Regions from separate parts of the Nocardia sp. NPDC050717 genome, predicted to be linked through region 1. Evidence: riboswitches for the same ligand, from Rfam matches in the RefSeq annotation. Region 1 holds a riboswitch; each other region holds the start of a gene.
The links. A riboswitch is a leader RNA that binds a small molecule or an ion and turns the genes downstream of it on or off. The one in region 1 is predicted to bind S-adenosylmethionine.

Region 1 (9,678 bases):
AATCCCGACGGCCTCGCCTACTCGCAGGCCACGCCGTCGTTGTCGCGATCCAGGTCGGATCGGTAGCCGGGCTCGCCGCGGTGGAGTGGGGCAGCGCCGGCGGCGCGCGCGGCCGCGCAGTTCCGGTAGTACGCGCTGGGCGCCTGCGGTTCCGGCTCCGGGACCGCTGCGACGCGGGGAGCCGGCGGCGGCGCGGGCACCGTGGTCGTCGGCGTCGGGATGATCACCGGCGGCGGCACGTAGGCAGTGGTGGTTGTCGGCGGCACGGGTATCACCGGAATCTCGACGGTCGTGCTCGGCGCGATGGTCGCGGCGCTGACCTCGGTTGTCGTCGGTGTCGGCGAGGTGGTGGTCGAAGTTCTTGTGGTGGTCGATGTTTCAGCAGGCCGAGTCGTCGACGTCGTGGCAGCCACCGAAGACGGCTTCTCCTCGGCGATGCTGCCGAGCACCCCGAGGCCGAGCACTCCGGCGACACCGACCCCCGCGATCATCGGCCAGCGACGCTTCTTGTCCTGCGGCCTGGGCGGACGGGCCCACGGATCGGGCGGTTGCATCGGTCGAGTCACTGAATCCCCTTGGTGGTCGTACGTTCCTTGGGGCGTTCATCGCGACCGATCGACGGGCCGTTACCCAATCCATCTATGGGTCAAACCTTTTCGATCTTGATAGTTCGATCGCGGCCCGGTCGCAACGATGGCCGGGCCGCGACCGGACAATTCAGCCGATCAGGCAGGGGGCGGCGCCGAGGGCGTCGGGGGTGAGGGGGCGGGTTTCGGGGGTGGGGTTCCAGTGGGCGCCGGTGGCGGTGTAGGTCCAGGTGGGGCCGGTGGTGACGAGGCGGGTGACGGCGTCGACGAGACGGTCGACGTCGGCGACGGTGGTGCCGAGGCCGATGCTGGCGCGCAGGGCCGCGTCGAGGCCGAGGTGGGACAGGAGGGGGTGGGCGCAGAATCGGCCGTCGCGGACGCCGATGGCGTGTTCGGCGGAGAGGTAGGCGGCGACCTGACCGGGGGCGTAATCGGCGACGGTGAAACAGACGATGCCGACGGTGTCGGGGCTGTCGGACCAGATGCGGACCAGCTCGACGCCGGGCAGCGCGGACAGTCCCTCGCGCAGCCGGTCGGCCAGGAAACGTTCGTGCGCGACGAGTTCGTCGGGATCGATCGCGGCGAGCGCGTCACAGGCGGCGGCGATGGCGGCCGCGCCGAGCACGTTCGGCGACCCGGCCTCGTGCCGCTGCGGCGCCGCGGCCCAGTCGACCCGATCCACGCCGACCTCGCGCACCGCTCCGCCGCCTGCCAGGTACGGCGCCCCGGCGTCGAGCCAGTCCCGGCGCCCGACCAGCACCCCGCTGCCGAACGGCGCGTACAGCTTGTGCCCGGAGAAGGCGAGGTAGTCGATCCCGCTCTCGCGCAGGGAGATCCGGCGGTGCGGAGCCAACTGCGCCGCGTCGACGAGGATCCGCGCACCGCACTGGTGCGCGATGGTGGCCAGCCGCTCCAGCGGCAGCACCTCACCGGTGACATTCGAGGCACCCGTCACCGCGAGCAGAGCAGCGGGCCTGCTGCACAATTCGCCGATGACGGCGCGAATGGTCTCCTCGACGGTGTCGGCGGCCCGCACGACCCGGCGCCCGTGCGCGGTCCACGGCAGGAAGTTCGCGTGGTGTTCGATGTCGAGCACCACGGTCTCCCCCGGCACGCATCCGGCCAGCAGGTTCAGCGAATCGGTGGTGTTGCGGGTGAACACGACGACCTGGTCGTCGCAGGCGTCGAGGAACCGCGCCACCGAGCCGCGCGAGGCCTCGTAGCACTCGGTGGAGATCCGCGAGGCGTAGCCCGCGCCGCGGTGCACGCTGGCGTAGTACGGCAGCAGCTGCGAGATCCGGTCGGTGACCTGCCGCAACGCGGGCGCGCTCGCCGCGTAGTCGAAGTTGGCGTAGGTGCTGTCGCCACCTTGCACGAGCGGTACGCGCAGGTCGGCGCCGGAGACGGCGGCCAGGGCACAGGTGGGGTCGATTACTGCGGTCATCACGAAATCCCGTCGGCTCAGGGACCCGGTTCATCGAAGAAGGCGAGTCCGCGCTTGCCGCGCCCACTGCGGACGGCGGCCTGGTCGTCACCCGGAGCACCCCACCGCGGAGGAGGGTTGCCGACCAGCTAGCCGGGGCTTGACGCTGGTACTCGTGACCTGTGAACGAGAGTGACAGACGATCACGCCGGCTGTCAACCACCGATCGGCGCGCCCGGAGCGCCACGAATCGCCGACGCCGGGACCGCGCCCAACTAGCATCCGACGAAGGCGACAGCTACGCCGACGACTCGGCAGATCAACGTGGCGCTGCGGGTGGGTTCTGATGTCAAACCGGTACACGAGGGGTGAACTTTGCCCGCGATGGACGCCGTACGATCGAGTGAAGCGAAATCAGTCCATGTCATCGATCGGAAGAACACCATGTCACACGCCCTGAGCTCCACACCGGCGGACGTGAACGCCGATCTCTCGGACGAATTCGTCCACCTGGCCCGGTTGGCGCTCGCCGGCCGCGAACAGGACGTCACGATGTTCGTCCGCCGGGCGGCGCGACGGCACCGCACCGACCTGCCCGCCCTCGCCGAGGCCCTGATCGGCCTGCTCCGGCAGAACCCGACCCGGGCCAACCCGCTGCGCGCCGACCTCGACACCCCGATCCCCGTCGACGGCGACAGCCGCCTGCCGTTGCTCCGCGTGCTCCCGCCCGGTGGCACCGTCGAGGTGCCGATCCTGCCGCCGAGCACCTATCGCGTGCTCACCCAGGTGATCGAGGAGCGGGCGCAGGCCGACCGGCTCGCCGCCGCCGATCTCACCCCGGCCCGCAGCCTGCTGTTCGTCGGCCCGCCCGGCGTCGGCAAGACCATGGCCGCCGCCTGGCTCGCGCACCAGCTGTCGTTGCCGCTGGTCGTGCTCGACCTGGCCACGATCATGAGCAGCCTGCTCGGCAAGACCGGCACCAACCTGCGCCACGCCATCGACTATGCCAAGCACCGCCCGTGCGTGCTGCTGCTCGACGAGCTCGACGCGATCGCCAAGCGCCGCGACGACGATCGCGATGTCGGCGAGCTGAAACGCCTTGTCACCGTGCTGCTTCAGCAGATCGACGACTGGCCTGCCGACGCGGGCCTGGTGATCGGCGCGACCAATCACGCCGAACTGCTGGACCGCGCGGTCTGGCGGCGCTTCGACGTGACGGTCACCTTCGACCTGCCCGAGTCCGAGCAGCGCGGTGAGGCGATCCGTCGTTTCGCCGGGCAGCCGCTGCCCGACGCCGCGGTGGACGCGGCCGCGATCGCGTCGAAGGGCTTGTCGTTCAACGACATCGAGCGCACGATGCTGCGCCTGCGGCGCCGGTGCGTCTTGGAGGACCAGCCGCTGCCCGGACTGATTGCCGAGCATTCCGCGCATCTGGTAGCTGAACTTCCGCGAACGGATCGGTTACAGCTGGCACAGAAGCTCGTCGGCGTGTCAGGCTTGTCTCAGCGCCAGATCAGCGCACTGACGGGGGTGTCGCGCGATACCCTCCGTGGTTTCACGCATCAACGGCAATAGCACGCTCGCTGGGGGGATTTCGGGGTGGCCGGACCGCGGTTTCTGATCGGCTTCGGCGAGCGGCTGACCGCGCCGATCGTGGCCGGCCGAGGTGGCGGCGCTCCGCCACCGCCGTACACCGTCGCGCAGGCGCGGGCCCGGCTGGCGCCGATGGTGCGGGCGGCGGTGGACAGCGCGGTGACGCTGCCGAAGGTCGCCTGCCCCGACGACGAGACGGTCACCGCGGTCACGCTGCATCCCCAGTACGCGTCGAAGAGCGGCTATCCCACCAGGCTGCTCGCGGCGATGGATTTCGAACCGCTGGGCAGCAGGCCGGTGACCGTGCCCGCCGAGACCGGATCACGCGCGAGCACGCTGCTCTTCCTCGCGACGACGCGCGCCAACCTGCGCCTGCTCGACGCCCGGATCCACGCCGAAACTCCGCTGCGCGGAACTGAACTCGGCATCGTCAGCCTGGCCGAATTCCGGCTCAACGCACCCGCCGACCGGCTGCGGCTCACGTCGGCGCGGCCCGAGGCGGAGACCGTGGCCGAGCTGGTGCTGCACTCCGACCGCGACATCGCGTTGCAGGGACTGCTCGACTTCTCCCGCGATCTCGACCTCGAGGTGGCCATCGATCGCAGGCTCGACAACGGCGGCCTCGCCTTCGTCCCGGTCACCGGCACCGTCGCCGCCGTCACCGAGCTGGCGGGCTACTCCTTCACCAGGGTGATCCGCCGGATGCCGCGCATGCGCACCCAGCTGGGACGCGATTCCCACGCCACCGCAACGCTTTCCACCTTCCGCCCGGAGCTGCCGACGGCAGAGCCAACCGATCGGGAGATCACCGTCGCGGTGTTCGACGGCGGGCTGCCGTCGCGCACGCCGCTGCACCGCTGGGTCGACGCGCACACCTTCGCTGACAGCGCCGCGCCACAGCGCGCGTTCCTCGAGCACGGCCACCGCGTCACCTCGGCGCTGCTGTTCGGCAGTGTGGATCCCGCAGCGCCGGTGCCGATTCCGTACGGCTACGTCGACCACTATCAGGTGCTCGACTCCGACACCGACGACGACCAGTGCGAGCTGTACGCGGCGATCGACCGCATCGACAGCGTGCTCCGCCAGCGCAAATACGAGTTCGTGAACGTGAGCATCGGCCCCGAGCTGCCGATCGAGGACGACGAGGTGCACGCCTGGACCGCGTTCTGGGACGACTACCTCAGCGACGGCACCACCCTGGCCACCATCGCCGTCGGCAACAACGGCGAAGCGGATCGGCCCAGTGGCAACGCGCGCGTGCAGGTTCCGGCCGACAGCGTCAACGCGCTCGCGGTCGGCTCCTCGGATCGCACCGGCACGCAGTGGACGCGCGCGCCCTATTCGGCGATCGGGCCCGGCCGCTCGCCGGGCACGGTGAAGCCCGATCTGCTCGCCTTCGGCGGCAGCGATCACGAGCCGTTCCAGGTGGTCGGCCCGGACGGTTTCGCGCGGCCGGATTCCGGCACCAGCTTCGCGGCGCCGATGGCCATGCGCGCCGCGCTGGGCGCGCGAACCCTGTTCGGCCCGAAGCTGGGAGCGCTCGACCTGAAGGCGCTGCTCGTCCACACCGCCGAACGACGCAGCAGCTCACCGGATTCCGACTCCGGCCACGGCCGCCTCGCCGCCACCCTGGCCGACCTCGTGCTGTGCGGCGACGGTGAGGCACGGGTGCTCTACCAGGGCGAACTCACTCCGGCGAAGTACCTGCGCGCGCAGATCCCGCTGCCTGCGGCCCTGCCCGCGGGGATGGTGCGCATTCGCGCCACCCTGGTCTACGCGACCGCGGTCGATCCGGCCGATCCGGGCAGCTACACCCGCAGCGGACTCGACGTCACCTTCCGGCCACACGACGAGAAGTTCGCCGAGCCCACCAGGATCCACCCCGATTCGGCGCCGTTCTTCCGCGCCACCGACCTCGACCCCGAATCCGCGCTGCGGCGCACCGCCCACAAATGGGACACCGTGCTGCACGCCGAACGCAGCAAGCGGGTCAACAGCCTGCGCAATCCCGTGTTCGACATCCATCACAACGCGCGGCAAGCTGGTCACCCCACGAGCGCGGCGCAGCCGATCCGGTACTCGATGGTGATCACGGTGCGCCACGCGAAGGTCGACGACCTGTACGAGCGGGTGCTCAGCGCCTACGTCACACAGCTGGAAGCACTGCGCCCGACCGTGGACATTCCGCTCGATGTCTGAGTTTCCGGCCGAGATCTTCGTCGACCCGATCGCCGCGCGCCGGCTGAGCTGCCAGAGCGTGTACCGCCTGCAGCACCTGGGTGCGCGCACATTCCCCTGGCAGGAGGAGACGTTCACCGAACTCCTGCTCGGGCATCTGACCGGCGTGGACTACCGCATCGACGCGGCCTGCCCGGATTGCGTTCCGCCGCAACGGTGCGCGGCGTGGCGGCCTGCCACACCGGCAGCGGGCGCCGGTGGGCTGCGGCTGCTCACCCGGCCGGAGGAGGGCGGCAACAAGCGGCGCGACAGGCGCGGCGTGGGCGCCGACTTCGTCTACAGCGTGCAGGAACCCACCGGTGCGCGCGAAGTGCGGATGCTCATCCAGGCCAAGCGGGCCAGGCACGGCGCACCGATCAAGGCAGGCGCCCTCCCCGCGGCACAGCGGGCGGACCTGCTCGACGCGGCGACGCACTTCGGCGCGACCGCCTACTACCTGTTCTACGCGGAGTCGGCGTCGGCGCACGTCGGGCACGTCACCCGATGCGTGGAGCACGTCAGCCCCTCGGACACCGCCATCGTGATCGTGGCCGCGCACGTCTTGCGCCGCCTCTTCGACGAGGAGGGGCTGCGCTCGGTGGCCCCGGAATCCGTCTTCGCCGAGGGCCGCACCCTGATGTGCCTGGACGGGTGCACCCCGCGCGGTGGCGCCGCACCGATCGGGATCGCCGGTTCGTCGGCATTCGATCGTCTCCTCGGTTTCGTCCAGGAGGACACGCCGGACTACCGCCCGGTTCGGCTCACTCAGGCCACCGGCGCCCCGGCGACTGATCCGCCCGCCACCGGCCGGCCACTCGGGGATTCAGCGCCCGGCCACGAGCTCCCCACCGTCGTCGCGGTCCTGGGCAAACGCGCCAAACCACCCCGCCGCCCGCCGCCCGGCCGGGTGACCCGGGGCGGTCAGCAGGTGCGCGACGGCGAGATCCTGTGGGTCGACCTGGGCGACTGGGTGCCCGCGGACCCCGCCGAGGACGGCCCCGGATCGCCGTCCGCCGACCGGGCACCGCAGCCGGACGATGTCGTCCCGGCCGACAGTCCGAAGCCCGGCCGGGAACGGGCGGGCTACGGCTGGTACCCCGGCATCAGTCCCGCGCGGCTGCGCGATTCGGCACGCATGTACTGGCGGCTGTCCCTCGCCAGGGCCGTGCACCTGCGCTACCTCGTCGCCTGGGCACACGGGGAGATCCGCGCGATCTACCGGATCATCGACGACTCGCTGATCATCCACCACGATCACGAGGGCAAGGTGTCGTTCGAGCTGACCGAACTCGACCCCGAATCACCCGTCGCACGCCAGGTCGCGCACCGAACGGCCACCTACCTCGCGGCCCGTAAACCCGGCGCCCGCAACGTCGTCGGCTATCCCTGAGCGCGCTCGAAGCCCACTGTCCCAGTCCCCTGGGGTCCGAGGTGCGCGTTCAGTCGTGTACCCAGGGCGTCAGCGCTAGGTCGAAGAGCGCGCTCAGGCAAATTGCGTACTGGTACTACGCACCTGTCAGCAGACGTTGCACGTACCTCCGGCAACGTCTGAATCTGTGCAGGTACTGGTGATTCATTGACACGATCCATGAAAACCGACGCTCCGGCACAGGTCAGGCTGAAAAGTGACAATTAGAGACTTCCGGCGGGAAGTGGCACTGTTGTTCCTACCGGCGAACTGCCAAAAGATTGAGGGGACAATGCCTTCCGCTAACAACAACCTGCCTGATCGCCCGAGGACTCTGGGGACCGGCACCGACCCGATCGAAGCCGCGATCATCGACGGCACGTTGACATGGCGCAAGACCTTCATCCTGATGGCGATCCGCACGCCAGGCAGGTTCATCGCCCTCCTGGTCGCCGTTGTGGTGGTGCTCGCCCCCGGCAAGCTCGCGGACGCGTACTCGATGCTGGCACCGCTGGTCGGGGGACTCCGATGACCGACCCGGACAACGACGAGCGCAGGGTCTCGCAGACCGAACTCGCCGGAATGATCGACGTCAAGCTCGGCACCATCAGCAACTGGGTCCGACGTGACCTGGGCTTTCCGCAGGGCCGCAGCGAACGTGGCTCGGTGACGTACTCGGTGCGGGAGGTACTGCCATGGCTAGACGCCCGCCCCGTCCCGGCCGGACTGCAACAGCCCACAGACGCGCCGGATATCACGTACGGCGACCGCCTCAGGAACTCCCTGGCCACCGAAGCACTCACCACCGAGCCGCGGGACCTGCCCCGGCTGTCGGATCCCACGAAGCTTGCCGACCGGACCGCGCGGACCGTCGGTGCGCTGGTGCAGACATTGAAGGACGAGTTCCACCCCCGCAGCAGCATCGACACCGACAAGCTCGACGCGGCACTGCTGTTGACCTTCGTCTGGATCTGCGACCGCGCGTCATGGCAGCTCATGGAAGCAGGCCGGGGCGGGGTCACGGGGATCGTCGCCGGGGTCGGCGCAGCACTGCGCAAATTCGGCATCGACGCCGCGGCGGTGGAGCCGATCACGAGGTTGTCCGCGACGAGTGAGGAATCACACGGGCGGCTGGTTCGTCGTTGCGCCAACCTGGGAGTGCTGGGATTCGAGTCGATCCTGTCGAGGAGGGAGGACCAGCGGACGGCGAGCGCGCTGGACTACCGGACACCACCGGAGATCGCGACTTTGATGGGGCTCGCCGCGATCCCCGCCGACGGCGCGCCACACACGGTCGCCGACCCCTACGCCCGCCAGGGCGAACTCGCCATGGCCGTGCCCGCGCCGGCAGGCCAGGACGGTCCGAAACTGACAGTATCGGTGGCGGATCAGCAGACCGCCCGGCGCACCCGCATGCACATGCTGGTGCGTGGACGGACGGCGACGATCGAGGTCGGCGCCGGTGCGCAACCGTGGCGTCGGCGCACGGCCCAGAAGTTCGACGCCGTCGTCACCAATCCGCCGTTCAATCAGCATCTCGGCCGAGATGATCGGGACGGCTGGCAGTACGGGACCCCGCAGGAGGACAACGCCAACCTCGCCTGGGTGCAGACTGCGCTCCGCCTGAGCACCGGCCATGCGGTGGTGCTGATGCCGGTGGCCGCCACCGTACGGGGGCGCGGCACCGAGGAGGACCCTCGGCACGGACTGGTCACCTCGGGCGCCCTGCGCGCGGTGATCCGACTGTCGGGCGACCTGCTGAAATTCTCACCCGCGGACACCACGGTGTGGGTGCTCGGTCCCGAACGTTCGGCGGACCCGACGATCGTCTTCGTCGACGCCACCGGGCTCAAACGCAAGCAGCGCGGCCAGGACCGGCCACGCCTGGTCGCAGTGACCGAGATCGACCTGGCCGTTCGCGAACTCGGCGCGCAGGCTCCCGGCGTGGTCCGAGATCTCACACACCGCATCGCACCCGACGACACGGTGCTTGGCCGAGCGGTCGCGGTGCGGGCGAGTGAGGTTGCCGCGCAAGGCTTCATGCTCACCCCGCACACCTATCTCGAGCTGAAGGGCGGGAGCGCGGACGCGCAGTGGTCGGTGCTGGACAAGGCCGCGGCCGACGCCGCCACCGCGCGCAACGACGTACTGGCACACCTGCGCACCACACCGTCGCGCTGCCGCCCTGGCACTTCGACCGACTGGCAGACCAAACTCTTGGCGGAGATCTGCCGGCTGACGATGGGTCCGTCGGCACTACGCCAATCCCACCTCGCCGAATCCGGACAGGGCGGCCTGCCGATCCTGCGCCCGCGCAATATCGACCAGCGCCGGATCAGCACCGATGGGCTGGATGTGGCAACGCCCATGGCGACCTCGGAGTTCAAAGAGTGGGTGACCTCGGGTGGCGACATCGTGTTGGTCCGCGCCGGACAGATACACAAGGCCGC
Region 2 (9,678 bases), on a different contig from region 1:
CCAACCTCGGCGCCGACCTGGCCGAGGGGCGCGCGCTCGACACCGTGCCGTTGGCGCAGGTCGAAGTGGAGAACGCGTTCGACCTGGCCACCCTGACCCTCGACATCACCAGTCTGCTGTTCTCCGCGGGCACCTCGATCGCCGGGTTCGCGGGCGTGGCCGACACGGTGCTCACCCCGCTGACGATCGCGCAGAAACTGGCATTCGCCCCGACCGATTACGGGGCCCCGATCGTGCGTGGCGTCATCCAATCGATGTGCGCGGTGTAGGTTTCCCCCGACCCCTGACCAGAAGGTGAGCATCCACGTGTCGCATTCCACTCCGGATCCGCGCCCCACCGGCATCGGGCGCAGAGACGTCCTGGCCGGTGCGGCCGGTGTCGTCGCCGGCCTGACCCTCGTCGGCCTCACCCCCGCGCACGCGGTGCCCGCCGAGGTCGAGAAGTTCACGCCACCCCGCACCGGGCGCTCGGCGCGCATCCTGATCACCGGCGACGCGGGCACCGGCACCCGCACCCAGTGGGCTGTCGCCGACGCCGCGCGCGCCTTCCACTCGCGTGAACCGTTCGCGCTGGCGGTCGGCCTCGGCGACAACATCTACGAGTCGGGGCCCAACGGTCCCGACGACGCCCAGTTCGCGGCCAAGTTCGAGGATCCCAATGCGGGACTGGACTTTCCGTGGGCGATGGTGCTCGGCAACCACGACACCTCCGGGGTGTTCCCCGGTGACGGCGGATGGCTCGCGCGCGGCAACCACGAGGTCGAGTACCACGCCCGCTCGGCCCGCTGGTGGATGCCGAGCCGCTACTACTCGGTGCGGGTGCCCGAGCAGAATCCGGTGGTCGAGTTCTTCGTCCTCGACCTCAACCCGCTGGCGGCCTACATTCCGCCGCTGCTCGACCCGTACTGGGCTGTCGACGGCCCCTACATGAACGAACAGCGCGCCTGGCTCGACACCGCGCTGGCCGCATCCACGGCGCCGTGGAAGATCGCCTGCACCCACCACCCCTACCTGAGCAACGGCCCGCACGGCGACGCGGGCAACTACGAGGGTCTGCCCGTCGAACCGCTCAACGGCGTCCACGCCAAACGCTTCTTCGAAGAGCACGTGCTGGGCAAGGTGTCGTTGCTGCTGTCCGGCCACGATCACACGCTGCAGGTGCTCGAACCGACCGCGTCGTCGAAGGGCACCCGCCAGATCGTCTCCGGCGCGGCGGGCAAGACCGCAGGGGCCGAGCCGCGCGCGGGCGCCCACCCCGCACTCTACGAAACCCAGCACGAACTGGGCTTCATGGTCATGGACCTGACCCCCGAGAGCGTGCGCCTGCGCGCGGTCACCGTCGACCCCGCCACCAGCGCGGGCACTCAGGTCTTCGACCGCCGCCTGGCCTGACCGCCTCCGCCGCCGGGTGTCCGCGTGCTGTCACGCCGGTGCCGCCCACCTGAATCGCTGTCCACGCACGGATGTACGGAACTTGGCGATGTCATGTCGGCCCGCGCGTCGCCGCCCGGGCCGAGCAAACCTGCGGTAACTTCGCCGCTGCTTTGCCCATCGTTATCTGTGTGAAAGGAATTGCTGGAAATGGCATTCGAAGTCAACGGAGCTATCGGCGACCACTACAACGAAGCCGGTGGCGCGTCGAGCCCGCTGGGCCAGCCGACCTCCGATGAGCTGGACGCCCCGAACGGCGGCAAGTACCAGGAGTTCACCGGCGGCGTCATCTACTTCAAGCTCCCGACCGGTGCCAAGACCGTGTACGGCGCGATCCGTCAGGCCTGGGAGGCCGAGGGCGGCGCCGGCGGCCGTCTGGGCTACCCGACCTCCGACGAGCAGGACATCGAGGGCGGCAAGATCAGCCACTTCGAGAACGGGTCGATCAGCTACTCGATCGCCGACGACGCGGTGACGATCAACGCCTGATCCAGCCACGCTGTCCCGGTGGGCACCGATTCCGAACGGATCGGTGCCCACCGTCGTATTCCCGCCGCATACGCGCGACCCCAGGAGCATGATCGAGGGATGGGCTTCTACACCGACCGGATCCTGCCCCATCTCACCGACAAGGTGTGCGGTGTCGCCGCGAACGACACGCTGCGCAGGCGCGCCTGCGCCGGGCTGCACGGCGCCGTCGTCGAGGTGGGATTCGGGTCGGGAAACAACGTCGGGTTCTATCCGGCCGCGGTCGACCGCGTCAGCGGTGTCGAACCCGCCGACGTCGCCTGGAAGATCGGCGCGAAACGCGTCGCGGCGAGCTCGGTTCCGATCGAACGCGCGGGCCTGGACGGCCAGTCACTGCCGTTCGGGGACGCCACCTTCGACACCGCGCTCTCGACGTTCACCCTGTGCACCATCCCCGACGTCGCGGCCGCGCTGGCCGAGATCCGCCGGGTGCTGAAACCGGGCGGCACACTGCATTTCGTGGAACACGGACTGGCCCCCGACGCGTCGGTGCGGACCTGGCAGCACCGGCTGAACCCGATCCAGCAACGCATCGCGGGCGGCTGCCACCTCGACCGCGACATCCCGGCGCTGATCACCGGCGCGGGCTTCGAGACCGCCGAACTCGACCGGTTCTACCTGGCCGGTGCCCCCAAGGCGTTCGGTGCCCTGTCGCTGGGCGTCGCCCGCTGAGCCGTCACCGGCCCGCTCGGCAGGGACATCACGGGCTGAGCCGCCTGCCCAGGAAGGTCACATTGCTGTCGTCGGCGTAGTGGCCGAAGCCCTCGATGGCCTCGTAGCCGAGGCGTTTGTACAGGGCGATGGCCTCGGGCTGGCGCAGCCCGGTGGACAGGACCGCGGCCTTGTGCCCGGCGGCGAGTGCGGTGCGTTCGAGCTCGGCGATGAGGCGCTGGGCGAAGCCGCGCCGCCGCTGCGCCGCGATCACGTGCACTCGCTTGAGTTCGACGAGCTCGCTGGTGCCGAGCCGGTCCACGGCGAGGGAGTGCCAGTAGCCCGCGGCGACCGGTTCGCCCGCGAGGTAGCCGACGAAGCAGGCGCCGTGCGGTGGCCGGAAGTCGTCCGGGTTCACCGGCGCGTCGTCGGGGCCGCCGTAGCGCTCGACATAGAACCGCTGGAGATCGTCACGAAGCGTGACGGCGTCGGGGTCGTCGTAGTCGACCTCGCGAATCTCCCAGTGCCGCAAGCTTTCCTCGGCCATGCTGTCCCCATCTGTCCGAGCCGTCCGGGTGGCGTACGCCATCGACCCCAGTGTGGCCCACGCTCCGGCGCCGACGGAATCATTTGCCTCGCAACGAAATTTAGTGATGCGAACTTTCCGCTCGTCCGGATTGGAACCGCAGGGCCTGCGGAAACGCCCTGATCGGCAGCGCCGACTTCGTGGCCCGTGCTCGGTGCGCGTTAGAGTCGTCGCCGGATCACTTTTTCATCGAGAGCGGCTGAGAGACTGGCTCGACGACGCCGCAGCAACCACGACCACGGGTCGCAGGTGCTAATGCCAGTGACGATGAACTGGAGGGCAATCTGTGTCTACATTCGGGGCGGGCGCACAGCTGTGGCGTCGGCGACTGTTCGAAGCGGAAGCGGGACTGACGAAATTCGTGGTCGACTCGCAAGGCGGGAAGCATCTCGACCGTTTGATCGAGGTGAAACACGAGATCTACGGAGCCATCCCGCAATCGGGTCCGGCCGCCGAGAGTGAATGGAAGAGCGCGTTCTTCCGGGCCCAGGCGGCGATGGAGAGATTCGTGGTCCGCAATTTCGGGCACGAGAAACTCGGCGCCTGGGCCGAGACGAACGGAACGATCTACGGCGCGATCGACGACGAGGGCCGCAACGATGCCGTGACGCCACTGCGTCGACTGGAAAGTCAAGCGGCACTGTATGGTTCGAAGATGCGCTGGCTCAGCGCCTCCGCCGCGGACGCCACGCTGGAGATCGCGCACTGCGCGATCTGGGACTACCGGGAACAGGCCCGCGCACGCGGGGTGACGATCACGCTCGAAGCGCCCTGCGAATACTGCGTCCCGGCGACGACATCGCTGATCAATGCCAAAGGACTGCGCGCTGAATGCACGCTGTCGGAACAGCCCGGCGGTGCGCGGGGCTGCATCTGGAACGCCAGCCGATAAAACCCGCGACGACAAAAACGGGACCACCTCAGATGACGAATATTCTCCCGGCGGCGACGCCGGTCATTCCCGACCATATCGACAGTTTCCGTGCACTGCGGACCGACCAGCAACCGTTCTGGCCGGACCCGGAATCTGCACGAAAGGCCTTTCGGGAAACCGCCGAAACACCGCTCGTCGAGCAGGCGTCGAACGCGATTCTCGACAATCAACTCGCGGCGGTGAATGCCGGACGCGCCGTGGTGCTGCAACTGGGCGATTGTGTCGAGGACCCAGCGAAATCGACGCCCGAGCTGATCGCCCGCAAACTCGAATTCCTCGACGACTCCCGCATCCGCCTGGCGCATCGAGCCGGACTCGCCGCCGTGGCGGTGGGCCGGATAGCCGGGCAGTACACCAAACCCCGGTCGAATCCCTATGACCAGGTCGAGGGCCGGTCGCTGCCCGCCTTCCGCGGGCCGATGGTGAACGGTCCCGCGCCGACCCCGGCGGCACGCATCCCCGATCCAGCCCGAATCCTGCACTGTCACCAGGCCTCCGCGATGGCCATGGCCGTCATCGACGAGCACAACCGCCGCCATCCCGACCGCACCATCTGGTCGAGTCACGAACTGCTGCTCATCGACTACGAACTGGCACACCTGCGTCCGACGCCAGCCGGCAATCATCTGGCGAGCACGCACTGGCCGTGGATCGGTGAACGGACACGCCACCTCGACGGCGCGCACATCGCGATCGCCGCCACGCTGACCAACCCGGTCAGCGTCAAGATCGGCCCCACTGCGACACCGCGCGACGTCGCCGCCTTGGCCGAGCGGATCGATCCCGCCCGTGTCCCGGGGCGCCTGACGTTCATCATCCGGATGGGTGCGGCGTCGATCGGCAGGCTCGCTCCGATCGTGGAACACCTTCGTGCGCAACGGCATCCCGTGAACTGGGTGTGCGATCCGATGCACGGCAACACGGTGACGACCGCGCGCGGCCTCAAGACCCGGCCGGTGGAGCGCATCGTCGACGAGCTGCGCGGGTTCCTCGCGGTGCTCGGCTCCCAGGACCAGCACCCGGGCGGCCTGCACCTCGAGGCCACCCACGAGGACATCTACGAATGCGGTGAGCGTGGCCGCGATCCCGAGCCGGGCCGTCACTACACCACATTGCTCGATCCGCGCCTCAACGCCGAACAAACCGCCCACGTCATCGATGCCTGGCGCCACGACGCGCCACGAGAGGACGCGCCATGACCAGCCCCGTCACCGCCTCGACCCGATGGGACGCGCGCGATCCCGACCAGTTCCTGCGCGACGCTCTGGACTGGCATTTCAACCCGGAGACAGGCTCGGCGCTGTGGCTGCGGATCGCCGAGACCCTGGATTTCGATCCCCGGACCGACATCTCCTCCTACGAGGATCTCGCCCGGTTCCCCGACATCGCCGCGCACTTGCGCACCAGCCGGGTCGAAGACCTCATTCCTCGCGGTCTCGGCCGCTCGGGCGCGCCGCCGCTGATCTACGAGACGGGCGGCACGACCGGGTCACCCAAGCGGCTGATCTACAGCGCGAGCTGGATCGAACGCTGCCTGCGCTGGAAGGTCGACGAACTGCGGGCGGCCGGTTTCCCCGCTGGGCGACCCTGGCTGGTCGCCATGCCGTCCGGGCCGCACGCCTACGGCAACACCGCCCGGCTGCAGGCCCGCGAGCTCGGCTCGCTGCTGCACAGCATCGACATCGACCCGCGATGGGTGAAGAAGAGCATCGCCGACGGGGCGGCGGTGGACGGGTACGTGGCGCATCTGGTCGAGCAGATCGGCCACATCGTCCAGACCCAGGACATCGCCGCGGTCACGACCACGCCGCCGATCCTCGCCGAGATCATCCTGCGCCCGGAACTGGTCGACAAGCTCGCGGCCACGGTGTCCTACATCGCGCTGGCGGGCGCCCAGCTCGACGACGACACCTTCGACATCATCGCGGAGACCTTCCCCGGCGCCCGCATCCAGAACGTGTACGGCAGCACGATGGTGCTGACGACCGCGCGCATCCGCGATCCGCTCGATCCCGCACCGCGGACCGTGTACGACGCGTACCCGCCGCACACGATCTTCGCCGTCGTCGACCCGGAGACCCTGCGTCCGGTGGACTACGGCCGGCGCGGTCAGGTCCGCATGTCCCACCTCAGCGACGGCATGTTCGTGCCCAACAATCTCGAACGCGACACCGCGATCCGGGTGGCGGCCCCGCCCGGCGGGATCGGCGACTCGCTGTCCGCGCCGCAGCCGCTGGGCAGCTTCGACGGCGAAACCGTGATCCCAGGGGTCTACTGATGACCGCGGTCTCGGAAAGTTTGGTGGCGCAAGGGAACACCGAGCGTGTGCTGGTGGCGCGCACCCATCGTGGGGAACGCGCGGTGCGGGCCACCGTGCCGGTGCTCGACGTGGCGGGGCACCCGCTGGCGCGGTTGCCGGTGTGCCCGCCGTTGTTGATCGCCCAGACTCTCGCGGCGCAGCGTGCCTCGGCGCCGCTCCCGCGCCGCGACCGCGCGGACCTGCTCGCCGCCGCCGCCCGGATCTTCCTCGCGGACTCGGTGGGCGGATTCGCGGACTATCGCGACGATGTCAGCGCGGTGTCGGGGCATTCGCGCGAGACCGCGGACGCGCTGTGCCGTGCGGTCGCCGAGGTCGCGGCGACCGCGACGGAACGCGCCTACGCGGCACGCCCGGTCGCCGCGGTCGAATCCTGGCGGGACGCGGGACATGTCGCGGAAACCGGGGTGTGGAGCCGACGCGGCGAGACGCTCGGGGCCATCGTCTCCGGGAACTCCCCGACGGTGCACACCGCCTGGCTGCAAGCGCTGGCGCTCGGCTATCGCGTGGCCGTGCGGCCCTCGCAGGGCGAGCCGTTCACCGCGGACCGGCTGGTGCGCGCACTGCACGAAGCCGGATTCCGCAACACGGATGTGTCGTTCCTGCCCACCGATCACGCGGGCGCGGACGAGATCGTCACACGAGCCGATCGCGCGCTGGTCTACGGCGGCGTCGCGGTGTCCCGGAAATACGGCGCGAACCCCCGGGTGAAGGTGGGCGGGCCGGGTCGGTCCAAGACGCTGGTCAGCCTGGCACCGGGCCAGGACCGGGGCCCGGCGGTCGCGGCCGTCGCCGATGCGGTGGCGGCGCAATCGGGGACGGCGTGTGTGAACACCTCGGCCGTACTGGTCGACGGTGATCATCGCGGCTTCGCGACCGAGCTGGCGGCGGTGCTACGGACACCGCGGCACCGCCGTTCCGGACCGCGGGTGTCCCAGGCCGCGGCGACCGCCTTGATCGGCCACCTGACCGCACGCGCGAGCGATATCGAGCCACTCGTCCCGATCGAGGAACTGGCCGCGCCCGGCCACGACGGAGCGGTCACCCTCACGCCCGCGGTCTTCGTCCTCGATCGGCTCGACACCGAAACGCTGGGCTCGGAGTTGCCGTTCCCGTGCGTGTGGGTCGCGCCCTGGCGGCGCGGTGACGGTGTCGCGCCGCTGCGGGATTCGCTGGTGGTCAACGCGATCACCAGCGACGAAACGATCCTCGACGACCTGCTCGAGGAATCGAGCATCGCCAACGTGCACTGGAACGCGCCGACGACCCACAGCGGCACCCGCATGCCGCACGACGGCTACGTCGGCGAGTTCCTCATGACCAGCAAGGGATTCGCGGCGAACCGCTGATCCACACCGATTCCGACAGAGCGGGACCATCATGACCGGCAACGACGTACTCCAGCAGGCACGCGATCATCTGTGGCTGCACTTCACCAATCACTCACACCTGCACACCGGCGGCGAACTGCCCGTCATCACGCGGGCCGAGGGCGCCTACTTCTGGGATGACAAGGGCCGCAAGTACCTCGACGGCCTGTCGGGGCTCTTCGCCGTCAACGCCGGACACGGCCGCCCGGAACTGGCGGAGGCGGCCGCCCGGCAGATCCGCGACCTCGACTACTTCCCGATCTGGAACGCCGTACACCCGCGCGCCGCGGAACTCGCCGAGGCTCTGGCCGACCGCGCACCCGGGGACCTCAACCGCGTGTTCTTCACCAACAGCGGCAGCGAGAGCGTCGAAACCGCCTGGAAGCTGGCCAAGCAGTACTTCAAGGCGATCGGGCAGCCCGGCCGCCACAAGGTGGTCAGCCGCGCGCTGGCCTATCACGGGACCACCCAGGGCGCGTTGTCGATCACCTCGCTGCCGCCGGTGCGCGCGCCGTTCGAGCCGCTGGTGCCCGGTGCGCTCAAGGTGCCGGCCACCGACATCTATCGCGGGCCCGAGCACCTGCGCGACGACGAGGAGGCCTACGGGCGCTGGGCGGCCGACCGTATCGCCGAGGCCATCGAGTTCGAGGGCCCGGAGACGGTCGCCGCGATCTTCCTGGAGCCGGTGCAGAACTCCGGCGGCGCGATACCACCGCCCCTTGGCTACCTCGAGCGGGTGCGCGAGATCGCCGACCGCTACGGGGTGCTGCTCGTCGCCGACGAGGTGATCACCGCCTTCGGCCGGATCGGCGACTACTTCGCCATCAGCCGCTACGGCGTGACACCCGACATCATCACCGGCGCGAAAGGCATCACCTCCGGCTACATTCCCGCGGGCGCGGTGATCGTGAGCGACCGCCTGTTCGAGCCGTTCACCAAGAAGGAGAACACCTTCGCCCACGGGCTCACCTTCGCCGGTCATCCCGTGGCGGCCGCCGTCGGCCTGGCGAACCTGGCGATCTTCGAGCGCGAGAAGCTCAACGAGCACGTGCGCGCCAACGAGGACCTGTTCCGGTCGACACTGACCGGGCTCAGCGATCTTCCGCTGGTCGGCGATGTGCGCGGCGCCGGCTACTTCTGGGGCGTCGTGCTCGTCAAGGACCGGCACAGCCGGGCGGGCTTCACGCTCACCGAACGGCGCAGGCTGATCGACGAACTCCTCACACCGGCACTGCGCGAGGCGGGTCTGCACGCCCGGCTCGACGAGCGCGGCGATCCCACCATCCTGCTGGCACCGCCTGCGATCATCGGCGCGGCCGAGTTCGGGTTCATCGAGCAGGTCCTGCGGTCCACCCTGGCCGACGCATGGCAGCGACTCTGACCCCGGCCCGGCCGGCGCGGGCCGCGACGTGGCGAACACGGGCGCGGCACTCGTCGACGGGCTACCTGGTGCGCCGGTTCGGCTATTTCGTGGCGGTGGTGCTGGCCGTCTACACGCTGTCGTTCTTCCTGCTCTACGCCCTGCCCAGCGATCCGGTGGAGCTCATGCTCGACCGCCGGTCGATGGGCGCGGGCGGCAGCACCCCGGAGCAGGTGCAAGCCCTGCGGGCGCACTACGGACTCGACCGCCCGCTGCCGCTCCGGTACGCGACGACCCTCGGTGAGTTCGTCACCGGCGACTTCGGCGTGTCCTTCCAGTCGGGGCGCCCCGTGCCAGAGGTGCTCGCCGCTGTCGCGCCGAACACCCTGGCACTGGCCGGTTTCGCGCTCGTGCTGACCGTCCCGCTGGCGCTGGCCCTCGGCCTGCTCACCTCGTGGTGGCGCGACAGCCTCGTGCACCGCTTCCTGGTGAACATCCCGG
Region 3 (9,678 bases), on a different contig from region 1:
CCCGCCGGGCACGCGCGGTCGCCGGCTATCTCGGGCTGCTGTGCGACTCCATCCACCATCACCATCGCGTCGAGGACGAGGTGCTCTGGCCGCTGCTCGCCGCCGCTGCGGGCGATGCGGTCGATCTGCGAGAACTCACCGACGACCATGCCCAGCTCGACCCGATGCTGGCCGGGATCAGGGCCGCCTGCGCCGACCTGGTCGACGGCCGGTCCTCGGCGGCCGCGCACCTCGCCGAACGGTTGACCTGCCTGCACACCGTGCTCGCCGAGCACATCGCCGACGAGGAGCGGACCGTGTTCCCGATCGTCACCGAGTACCTGAGCCCGGCGCGCTGGGACGAGGTCGAGGCGGCCGCCCGCGGTGGGGCCGTGCTGAGTTTCGAACTGCCACGGATGCTGGCGGTCTGCACACCCGGCGAACGCGCCGAGGTGCTGCGCGAGGGTGGGCTGCCGGTGCGGGCGATGCTGACGGTGTTCGGGGCGCGGTATCGGCGGCGGGAGCGGGTGCTGGCTGGGGGTTGAGGGTTACGCCGGGCGGCACCTGCGACGCCGGGCAGGCGCCGCCGCCGGTCGCCTGACCTCTGCCACGGACCGTGGGTGGCCGCTTGCGCGAGGTGGACCTCGCGCGCATCGCGGCGACGCTGCCGGCTCGTGCGGCGGTGGCTGGGTGGTCAGGTGAGTGGTGCGCCGGTCTCGTCGAGGGCCGCCAGCTCGGTGGCCAGGTCGGCGAGGACCCGCTCGGCCGCGGCGCGGTGCCGGGTCGCGGCGGCGTGGTCGCCCAGCCGGTCGGCGAGTTCGGCGAGGACGGTGTCGACCGGGCCGAAGGCGACCGACCCGGAATCCATGCCCGCGATGGTGCCCGCCCTGGGCAGCAGGTCGCGATAGAGCCGCTCGGCCGCTTCGGCGGTGCCGATCCGGGCGACCACCCTGGCCTCGAACGCCGACATCGCGCCCCAGTAGTAGTCGCGCAGGACCTCGGTGCCCGCATCGAGGACCGTGGCCGCCCGCTCGGTGTCGCCCGCGTCGAGCAGGGCCAGGGCGTACACGTAGCTGATCGCGTGCGGCGCGACCGCGTACAGCTGGGCGTAGCCGTCCAGGCCAGGGGCCAGGTCGCCGCGCGCCCATCCGGTCATCATCTGGGCCAGCAGAACGAGCTGGGCGCCGTTGGCGTTGCCCGCGGCGATCATCTTCGCGCTGAGGTCGGTGTCGATCGCCTCGGCGGTGGCCAGGTCACCGCGCAGGACCGCGAGGACGGCCAGGTGCGCGGTGGAGACGACCAGCAGCGGGCCGAGCTGACCGCCCTCGGCGCAGTCGAGCGCCTCCGCGATCGCCGACCGCGCGTCGACGAGCCTGCCGGCGCCCGAGGCGACCAGGAAGCGCAGGAAGTGCCCGACGGCCTGGTACTCCGGCAGGCCCGCCGCGGTCGCCACGCGCAGCAGCTCCTCGGTCAGGCCGGCGCGCTCTTGCCACAGATCGGGGCCGAGGGCGACGAAGGCCCTGGCGTTGAGCGCGGCGCACAGCAGCTCGGCGTCGCCGAGCTCGCGCGCGGTGCGCACGGCCTCGACCGAGCTGGCGAAGGCACGCGGATTGTCGAACCCCTCGACGGCGAACACGGTGGTGACGAGGAGCCGGACGCGGAGATCCGGCGCGGTCGTGCGTTCCAGCGCCGACGCGAGATCGGCCGCCATGTCGGCGTCGGGCAGACCACGGTCCCGGCTGGTCCAGAACGTGGGGGCGCGCCAGCAGGTGAGGACGGCGACGACGGGGTCTTCGTCGATCCGGGGGTCGAACGCCTGTCCCGGGTCCGGCACGGCGGACCGGAGGCGGCCGGGCGCCGCTTCTTCGGCGGCGGGGTGGGTTGTGAGTGCATCGTGGTCGCCGGCCGCGTGGTCATGGCCTGTCCGATCACCGTCGGAGGCGGCGGCCCCTTCGCGATGGGTTGTGGGGGCATCGGCGCGACCGGCCGCTCGGTCATCGCCGGTTCGCGCGCCATCGGAGGCAGCCCCTTCGCGATGGGTTGTGAAGGCATCGGCGTCACCGGCCGCTCGGTCATCGCCGGTTCGCGCGCCATCGGAGGCAGCCCCTTCGCGATGGCCGGACCGCGCGGCGTCGGCCCCGGCGGCGTTGCCATGGCTTGCTCGCGTATCGCCCCGGTCGCTCGGTCCTGCTGTGCGGTCGGTGGGCATCAGCGCGCGGGCCATGGTCAGGGTTTCGGCGCGCAGGCGGCGGGCTTGTTCGTCGCTGCCGCCGTAGGCGAGGGCGTTGATCAAGGCGCAGCGGGTCGCCAGGGCGGCCAAGCGGTCCGCGCGGACTGCCGAGGCGCTGTCATGACCCGCCCGCGCGTGCAGCTCGAGCGCCGCGCGCCACAGTGGCTCGGCATCCTGGTGGGCGCGTCGGGCGGTGCGCCTGCGAGCGGCGGCGAGAACATAGCGCAGCGCGCGGGTGGCCGTCGCGGAGCCGGCGCCGGCGATGGCATGGTGCGCCATGGCGTCGAGGATGACCGTGTCGAGTGTGGCGAGTGCGTCGGCGGGGGCGACCGAGGTGGGATCGGAAGCGCTGCCGGTCCCGGCATCACGGTGAGCCCACGTGGAGCCGGAAACGCGGCCGGTCCCCGCCGACTCACCCGCAGCCCACGCCGGACCACCAGCGCCGCCGGTCCCGGAGGCGGCACCGTCCGCACGGTCAGCCCACGCGGAGCCGGAAACGCGGCCGGCTCCCGCCGACTCACCCGCAGCCCACGCCGGACCACCAGCGCCGCCGGTCCCGGAGGCGGCACCGTCCGCACGGTCAGCCCACGCGGAACCAGAAACCCGGCCGGCTCCCGCCGACTCACCCGCAGCCCACGCCGGACCACCAGCGCCGCCGGTCCCGGACGCGGCACCGTCCGCACGGTCAGTCCGCGCGGCGGCGAGGGGATCGGAATCGGGGGCCGCGGCGGCGGATCTGGTGCTGCCGGTCGCGGTGCTGTCCACGTTGTGGGCCCGTGCGGCGACGGGATCGGGACCGGGGCCCGTGGCGGCGGGGACGAGGGGCGCGCCGGGGCCGAGGACCCGGCGTTCGAGTAGTTCCAGGGCGGACCAGTGCAGGCGGGCGCGGCGCAGGGTGGGGATGTCGCCGTAGACCGCGTCGCGGATCAGGGCGTGGGCGAAGGTGATCCGGTCGGTGTCGACGCGCACGAGGCCGGCGACCGTGACGGTGTCGACCAGGTCGACGAGGGTGTCCTCCGGTTCGGCGGTCAGGGCGAGCAGGGTGTCGAAGTCGATGTCGTCGCCCCAGACCGCGGCCAGCCGCAGGGCGCGGGCGGCGCCGGCGGGGAGCCGGGCGATGCGGCGATGCAGCACGGCTCGCACTCCTTCGGGCACCGCGCGCAGATCGCCCACCGCCGCAGCGAGCGTGGCGACCTCGCGGACGAACAGCGGATTGCCCGCGGTCCGCGCGCGCAGCCACTCGACGGTGTCGTCGTCGATCGGGGTCAGCCCGGCGCGCTCCGCGACCGCGCGCACGGCCGCGCCGTCGAGCCCGCCCAGCTCCAGCCGCAGACCGGTCGACCCCGCCAAGGCCGCGGCGGTTGCCCGCACGCCCGCGTCGGCCTCCGAGCCCCGCATGGTGACCAGCACCAGCAACGGCCGCCGCGTCAGCCATGCCACCACCTGCCGCAGAATCTGCAGGGTGGCGCTGTCGGCCCGGTGGACGTCCTCGAGCACGACCAGCAACGGCCCACCGGCCGAACACCGACCACACACCTCCGCCACCGCCCGCGCGATGGCGAACGGCCCCGCCTGTGCCCCGACACCTTCCGCCGTCGCAGGGGCCTGATCCTCCCCCACCGCCGATACCCAGGTCGGATCGAGTCCGTCGAGCAGATGCACCCAGGCCCACGCGGCGGGGGCGCCGTCGACCTCGGGGCACGATGCGCTCGCCACCGACCATCCGTCGGCCGCCAACGTCGCGGCCAGCACCTCGACCTGCGTCGATTTGCCCGCGCCCGCTTCGCCTTCCAGCCATACGACCCGAGCGCGACCGTGCGAGATCACCGCGGCGGACTCGGCGAGCAGTGCCGTGCGCTCGGCGGCATAGCCGACCACCGCGGGCTCGGATGTCCACGTACGTTCCAACGAGATGCCGACCGCCGGACCAGCCGACCCGATCCGTGCGCCCGGCCACCCCTGCCCGCCGCCGAGATCGACCTCGGTGCCGGAGTCGGAACCTTCCGATACCGGAGTGACCTCGGCCGACCCCGGAACCCGCACTGGGGGTTCGGCTTCCGCACCACCAGGAAAACGCCCGTTACCGCCCACACGCCGACCAGCGAAGCGCCCATCGCCGTCCATCGGCCGATCGCCACCCGGCACACCGGCATCCATCCGGTCATCCGATGTAGACCCGCCGCCGGCCCCGGAGAGAGCTCGTACGGACCCGGCGCCGCTCGTACGCCGATCAGCGCCGTGCCCGGTGCCGCCCGCCAGCCGATCGGCGCCCGGCCCGGCGGCCTCCGCCGAGTCATACGATGCGGACCCGCCGCCCTCCCCGGGGAGAGTTTGGGCGGACCCTGTGCCGCCCACACGCGGACCAGCGAAGCGCCCATCGCCGTCCATCGGCCGATCACCGCCCGGCACACCGGCGTCCATCCGGTCATCCGATATAGGCCCGCCGCCGGCCCGGGGGAGAGCTCGGACGGACCCACTGCCGCCCGCGAAGCGACCGGGAGCAGGGTCAGCGAGGTGCGATCCCGCTCGCTGGTCGAGTTCCGGGGCGTGGGTGAGGATGGCCGTTTCGAGGGCGTTCACGGCCGGGCTCGGGTGGACGCCGAATTCGGTGTCGAGGTAGGTGCGCAGGGCGCGGAGGGTGGCGAGGGCGTCGAGCTGGCGGCCGAGGCGGTACTGGGTAAGGGCCAGGAGGCGGGCGGCGTTCTCCCGGTCGGGGTGGTCGGTGACGTGGCGGTGCAGGAGCGCGAAGGCCTCGTCGGGGCGGTCGAGGGCCAGCGCCGCTTCGGCGCGCCCTTCGACGGCGACGCGGCGCAGTTCGTGCAGGCGGGCGGCTTCCGCGAGCACCCAGTGCGCGGTGGCGAAGGGCGCGTACGGCTCGCCGTGCCAGCAGGCCAGCGCCGTCCCGAGCCGTTGGTAGCGGTGCGCGGGGTCGTCCGGATCGCCCGCGGTGAGCAGCCGCTCGAATCGCCAGACATCGACGGCGGCGGGATCGAGGCGCAGGGCGTAGCCGGGCGCCTCGGAGACCAGCACGGTGGCGGGCGCGCGCGGCGGACGCGCCGGTTCGATCGCGCGGCGCAGGTAGGAGATGTGTGCCTGGAGCGCGCCAAGTGCCTTGGGCGGCGGATCGCCCGCCCACAGGTCCTCGATCAGCCGATCGGTGGACACCACCTCGCCGCCGGCCAGCACCAGCCTGGCCAGCAGCGCGCGCTGACGCGGCCCACCCAGATCGGCGGGCCGCTCGCCCACCTCGACCCGCAGCGGGCCGAGTACATCGATGCGTACGGCGGTCGCGCCGCCGTACGGTCCTTCCTGTTCGATACGGTCAATTTACCGGGCGATACGCACCCCCGCGACGCCGATCGCGAGACCCTGGGCGACCGTGCCGGGAATGATCCACCAGCCCTCTGCGCCGGGCAGCAGGCCGGGCATCATCGCCGCGATCGTCATCGACAGCGTGCCCGCGATGATCAGCGCCCCCGACCACCGGCCGAAGACCGCGGCGGGCCGGATCAGCGCGTACACCGCGAGCAGCACGAAACCGAGCAGCAGCGCCAGCGACAGCGGCGCCAGCACGGCGGCCGACGCGTCGGCGATCTCGCTCGCGGTGTGATGGTCGACCCCGGTGCTCACGAACGTCTCGTGATAGGCGCCGATCGGGATCACCACGGCCAGCCCGGCGAACAGCAGCCCGTGCGCGAGGGTGAGCATCCGGCTCGCCCAGCCGCCGTCCGCCCTGCGGATGACGCGGACCAGTGCGGGCAGGCCGACGGCCATCAGCACGGCACCCACCGCGAAGGTGAGATGCGCGGCCGTCCAGGTGGGGGCGTGCACGGCGTCCTCGGAGTGTTCGAGCGGGTGCAGCAGGTTGCCCACGGCCCACAGCAGGGCGCCGACGGCGAGGGTCACCGCGCGTGCGCGGTCCGGGCGGTGCGGCACGGGAGCATCCGGGGCCTGGCGGGTTTCGGAGGCGTATTCGATCGTCATGCGCCGAGCCTGCGCGCGGCCGATTGGCGCCCACTTGCGAACGATTTGCGACCGGATCGGCCGGCGACTCGGTCCGGCATCGAGCGGTCGCGAGCCCGCGACGACCGAGCGATCCGCGGTGACGGCTCGCGCACGCGCCGGGCCCGACACACCGGGCCCGGCGCACCGGCGGAAAAGTGATCCAGGCGACGTTTCGGCGGGAAGTTTCCGTGTGGGCGGGCTGTCCGGTTACCATGACGGCAAGGTCATGAGTACCAGCGTCAAGCCCCGGCTCGCTGGTCGGCAACCCTCCAGCTGCGGTGGGGTGCTCCGGGTGATGACCGGGCTCTCGAAGGTCGGGAGCAAGCGCGCATTCGCAGGAGGCCCCCATGTGTTGTTGTCCGTCGATCCGCCCCAGCTGAACCCACCGACGCACAACCCCTGGAGCATGTAGCCATGTCCGATTCCGCCCTGCCCGAGAACTGGTCGTTCGAGACCAAGCAGATCCACGCGGGCCAGGCCCCCGACGCGAGCACCAACGCGCGGGCGCTGCCGATCTACCAGACCACCTCCTACACCTTCCGCGACACCGATCACGCCGCCGCGCTGTTCGGTCTGGCCGAGCCGGGCAACATCTACACCCGGATCATGAACCCCACCCAGGACGCGGTCGAGCAGCGCATCGCCGCGCTCGAGGGCGGCGTCGCGGCGCTGCTGCTGGCCTCCGGCCAGGCCGCCGAGACCTACGCGATCCTGAACCTCGCCGGCGCCGGTGACCACATCGTGTCCAGCCCGCACCTCTACGGCGGCACCTACAACCTGTTCCACTACTCGCTGCCCAAGCTCGGCATCGAGGTGTCCTTCGTCGAGGACCCCGACGACCTCGAGCAGTGGCGCGCCGCCGTCCGGCCCAACACCAAGGCCTTCTTCGGCGAGACCATCGCCAACCCGAGCAGCGCCGTGTTCGACATCCCCGGCATCGCCGAGGTGGCCCACGCCGCAGGCCTGCCGCTGCTCGTGGACAACACCGTCGCGACCCCGTACCTGATCCAGCCGCTGGCCCACGGCGCCGACATCGTCGTGCACTCGGCGACGAAGTACCTCGGCGGCCACGGCGCGGCGGTGGCGGGCGCGATCGTCGACGGCGGCACCTTCGACTGGACCGTGCGCGACGCCGAGGGCAACGCGCGCTTCCCCGGCTTCACCGAGCCCGACCCCAGCTACCACGGCGCGGTCTTCGCCGACCTGGGCGCGCCCGCCTTCGCGCTGAAGGCCCGCGTGCAGCTGCTGCGCGACCTGGGCGCGGCGGTGTCGCCGTTCAACGCGTTCCTCATCGCCCAGGGCATCGAGACGCTGAGCCTGCGGATCGAGCGGCACGTGGCCAACGCCGAGGCGGTCGCGAAGTTCGTCGCCGAGCAGCCGGGTGTCGACGCCGTGTACTACGCGGGCCTCGAGACCTCGCCCTGGCACGCGCGGGCCAAGCAGCTCGCCCCCAAGGGCGCTGGCGCGATCGTCTCGTTCGAACTGGCGGGCGGCGTCGACGCGGGCAAGAAGTTCGTGGACGCTCTCAGCCTCCACAGCCATGTCGCTAACATCGGTGATGTGCGTTCTCTCGTGATTCACCCGGCGTCGACCACGCACTCGCAGTTGACGCCCGAGGAGCAGCTGGCCTCCGGCGTCACCCCGGGGCTGGTCCGGCTCGCCGTGGGCATCGAGGGAATCGACGACATCCTGGCCGATCTGCGGGCCGGATTCGCGGCGGCGAACACGTGACTGTGAGCACCGAATCGCCGATCGCCCGTCCCGCGACCGGGGTGGCCCTGCTGCCGCCGCCGGACGGGCGACTCGGCGTGGTCGCCATCGGGGATGTGGCGCTGGAGAACGGCGCCGTGGTCCCCGATGTGCGGCTGGCGGTGCAACGCTGGGGCGAGCCCTCGCCCACGCTCGACAACGTGGTGCTGGTCGAGCACGCGCTCACCGGTGACTCGCAGGTCATCGCGAGCGCCGACAACACCGCCCCCGGCTGGTGGGAGGGGATGGTCGGTCCCGGCGCCCCGGTCGACACCGACGAGTGGTGTGTGATCGCGACGAACGTGCTCGGCGGCTGTCGCGGCAGCACCGGACCGTCCTCGCTCGCGCCCGACGGCGCGCCGTGGGGTTCCCGCTTTCCCGACCTCACCATCCGCGACCAGGTCGTCGCCGAGGCGCAGCTGCTCGATCTGCTCGGGATCGAGCGGCTGGCCGCGGTGGTCGGCGGGTCGATGGGCGGCATGCGGGTGCTGGAGTGGATGATCGGGCAGCCCGAGCGGGTCGCGGCCGCGCTGGTGCTGGCCGTCGGCGCCAGGGCCACCGCCGATCAGATCGGCACCCAGACCACCCAGATGGCGATCATCACCGCCGACCCCGACTGGCTCGGCGGCGACTATCACGGCACCGGTCGCGCGCCGATGACCGGCATGGGCCTGGCCCGCCGGATCGCGCACCTGACCTACCGCACCGAGGGCGAGCTCGACCACCGCTTCACCAATCAGGCCCAGGGCGACGAGGATCCGTGGACCGGCGGCCGCTACGCGGTGCAGAGCTATCTCGAGCACCAGGCCGAGAAGCTGTGCCAGCGCTTCGATCCGGCCACCTATGTGCTGCTCAGCGAGGCCATGAACCGGCACGACGTCGGCCGCGGGCGCGGCGGTGTCGCCGCCGCGCTGGCCTCGACCCCCGTCCCGTGTGTGGTCGGTGGCGTCGACTCCGATCGGCTGTACCCGCTGCACACCCAGGCCGAGCTGGCCGAGGGGTTGCCCGGCTGCGCAGGTCTCGAGATCGTGCATTCGCGCGACGGCCACGACGGCTTCCTCACCGAGGCGGCCGCGGTGGCCAAGCTGCTCACCGAGACCATGCGGCTCGCGCGCGAGAACCGCTGACCGTCAGCGCGTCAGCAGGGTGACGATCGAGCGCACGTAGTCCTGGAGCCGTTCCTTCGGGTACTCCTGCGGCTCGCTCACCGCGAGCCTGCCGAGCATCTCGGCGACGGTGAGGGTCGAGTTCGCGAGCAGTCCCGCGTCCATCGCCGACCAGCGCGGTGACATCGCGATGCCCACGCGGACAAGGGATTCCGCACGGGCCAGGATCTCGGCGCGGCCCGCGCGCAGGGCGGCCCGGTATTCGTCTGGCGCGCTGGCCGGGGTCGCCAGGATCAGCCGCCAGCGCGTCGGATTCGCCAGTGCCACACCGACGAACGCCTCCACGGTCGCCGAGGCCGCGGCCACCGGATCGGTGTCGAGCAGGTTCTCCGGCAGGGTCTCGGCGATCTGCTCCAGGCCCCGCTCCCGTTCGCGTTCGAGCAGGGCTTCGACGAGTTCGGCGCGGGTCTTGAACACGGTGTACAGCACCGGTTTTCCCACGCCGGCTTCCTGCGCGACGGCTTCCATGCTCAGCTCGTGCAGCTCCATTCGGCCCAGGACGGTGAACGCGGCGTCGAGCAGTTGCGCGCGGCGCTGCTCGGGCGGCAG

Region 2: another riboswitch for S-adenosylmethionine. It lies ahead of AB0H56_RS16525 (hypothetical protein); the one in region 1 lies ahead of AB0H56_RS30690 (aminotransferase class V-fold PLP-dependent enzyme).
Region 3: another riboswitch for S-adenosylmethionine. It lies ahead of AB0H56_RS09275 (bifunctional o-acetylhomoserine/o-acetylserine sulfhydrylase); the one in region 1 lies ahead of AB0H56_RS30690 (aminotransferase class V-fold PLP-dependent enzyme).

The regions. Positions count from the first base shown of each region.
Region 1 covers NZ_JBFAHR010000026.1:1,034-10,711, forward strand. Annotated here, with positions in the region: gene AB0H56_RS30685 (excalibur calcium-binding domain-containing protein) at 18-554, opposite strand; gene AB0H56_RS30690 (aminotransferase class V-fold PLP-dependent enzyme) at 718-2,031, opposite strand; SAM riboswitch class IV at 2,077-2,191, opposite strand; gene AB0H56_RS30695 (ATP-binding protein) at 2,455-3,585, shown strand; gene AB0H56_RS30700 (S8 family peptidase) at 3,610-5,802, shown strand; gene AB0H56_RS30705 (hypothetical protein) at 5,795-7,210, shown strand; gene AB0H56_RS30710 (hypothetical protein) at 7,521-7,760, shown strand; gene AB0H56_RS30715 (N-6 DNA methylase) at 7,757-9,678, shown strand, end outside.
Region 2 covers NZ_JBFAHR010000007.1:163,437-173,114, reverse strand. Annotated here, with positions in the region: gene AB0H56_RS16550 (hypothetical protein) at 1-269, shown strand, start outside; gene AB0H56_RS16545 (metallophosphoesterase) at 307-1,392, shown strand; gene AB0H56_RS16540 (esterase) at 1,582-1,920, shown strand; gene AB0H56_RS16535 (class I SAM-dependent methyltransferase) at 2,020-2,631, shown strand; gene AB0H56_RS16530 (GNAT family N-acetyltransferase) at 2,660-3,157, opposite strand; SAM riboswitch class I at 3,380-3,470, shown strand; gene AB0H56_RS16525 (hypothetical protein) at 3,483-4,088, shown strand; gene AB0H56_RS16520 (3-deoxy-7-phosphoheptulonate synthase) at 4,121-5,329, shown strand; gene AB0H56_RS16515 (phenazine antibiotic biosynthesis protein) at 5,326-6,408, shown strand; gene AB0H56_RS16510 (aldehyde dehydrogenase family protein) at 6,432-7,796, shown strand; gene AB0H56_RS16505 (aspartate aminotransferase family protein) at 7,828-9,198, shown strand; gene AB0H56_RS16500 (ABC transporter permease) at 9,183-9,678, shown strand, end outside.
Region 3 covers NZ_JBFAHR010000003.1:178,978-188,655, forward strand. Annotated here, with positions in the region: gene AB0H56_RS09260 (hemerythrin domain-containing protein) at 1-524, shown strand, start outside; gene AB0H56_RS09265 (BTAD domain-containing putative transcriptional regulator) at 674-5,455, opposite strand; gene AB0H56_RS09270 (hypothetical protein) at 5,537-6,193, opposite strand; SAM riboswitch class IV at 6,437-6,547, shown strand; gene AB0H56_RS09275 (bifunctional o-acetylhomoserine/o-acetylserine sulfhydrylase) at 6,629-7,945, shown strand; gene AB0H56_RS09280 (homoserine O-acetyltransferase) at 7,942-9,090, shown strand; gene AB0H56_RS09285 (helix-turn-helix domain-containing protein) at 9,094-9,678, opposite strand, start outside.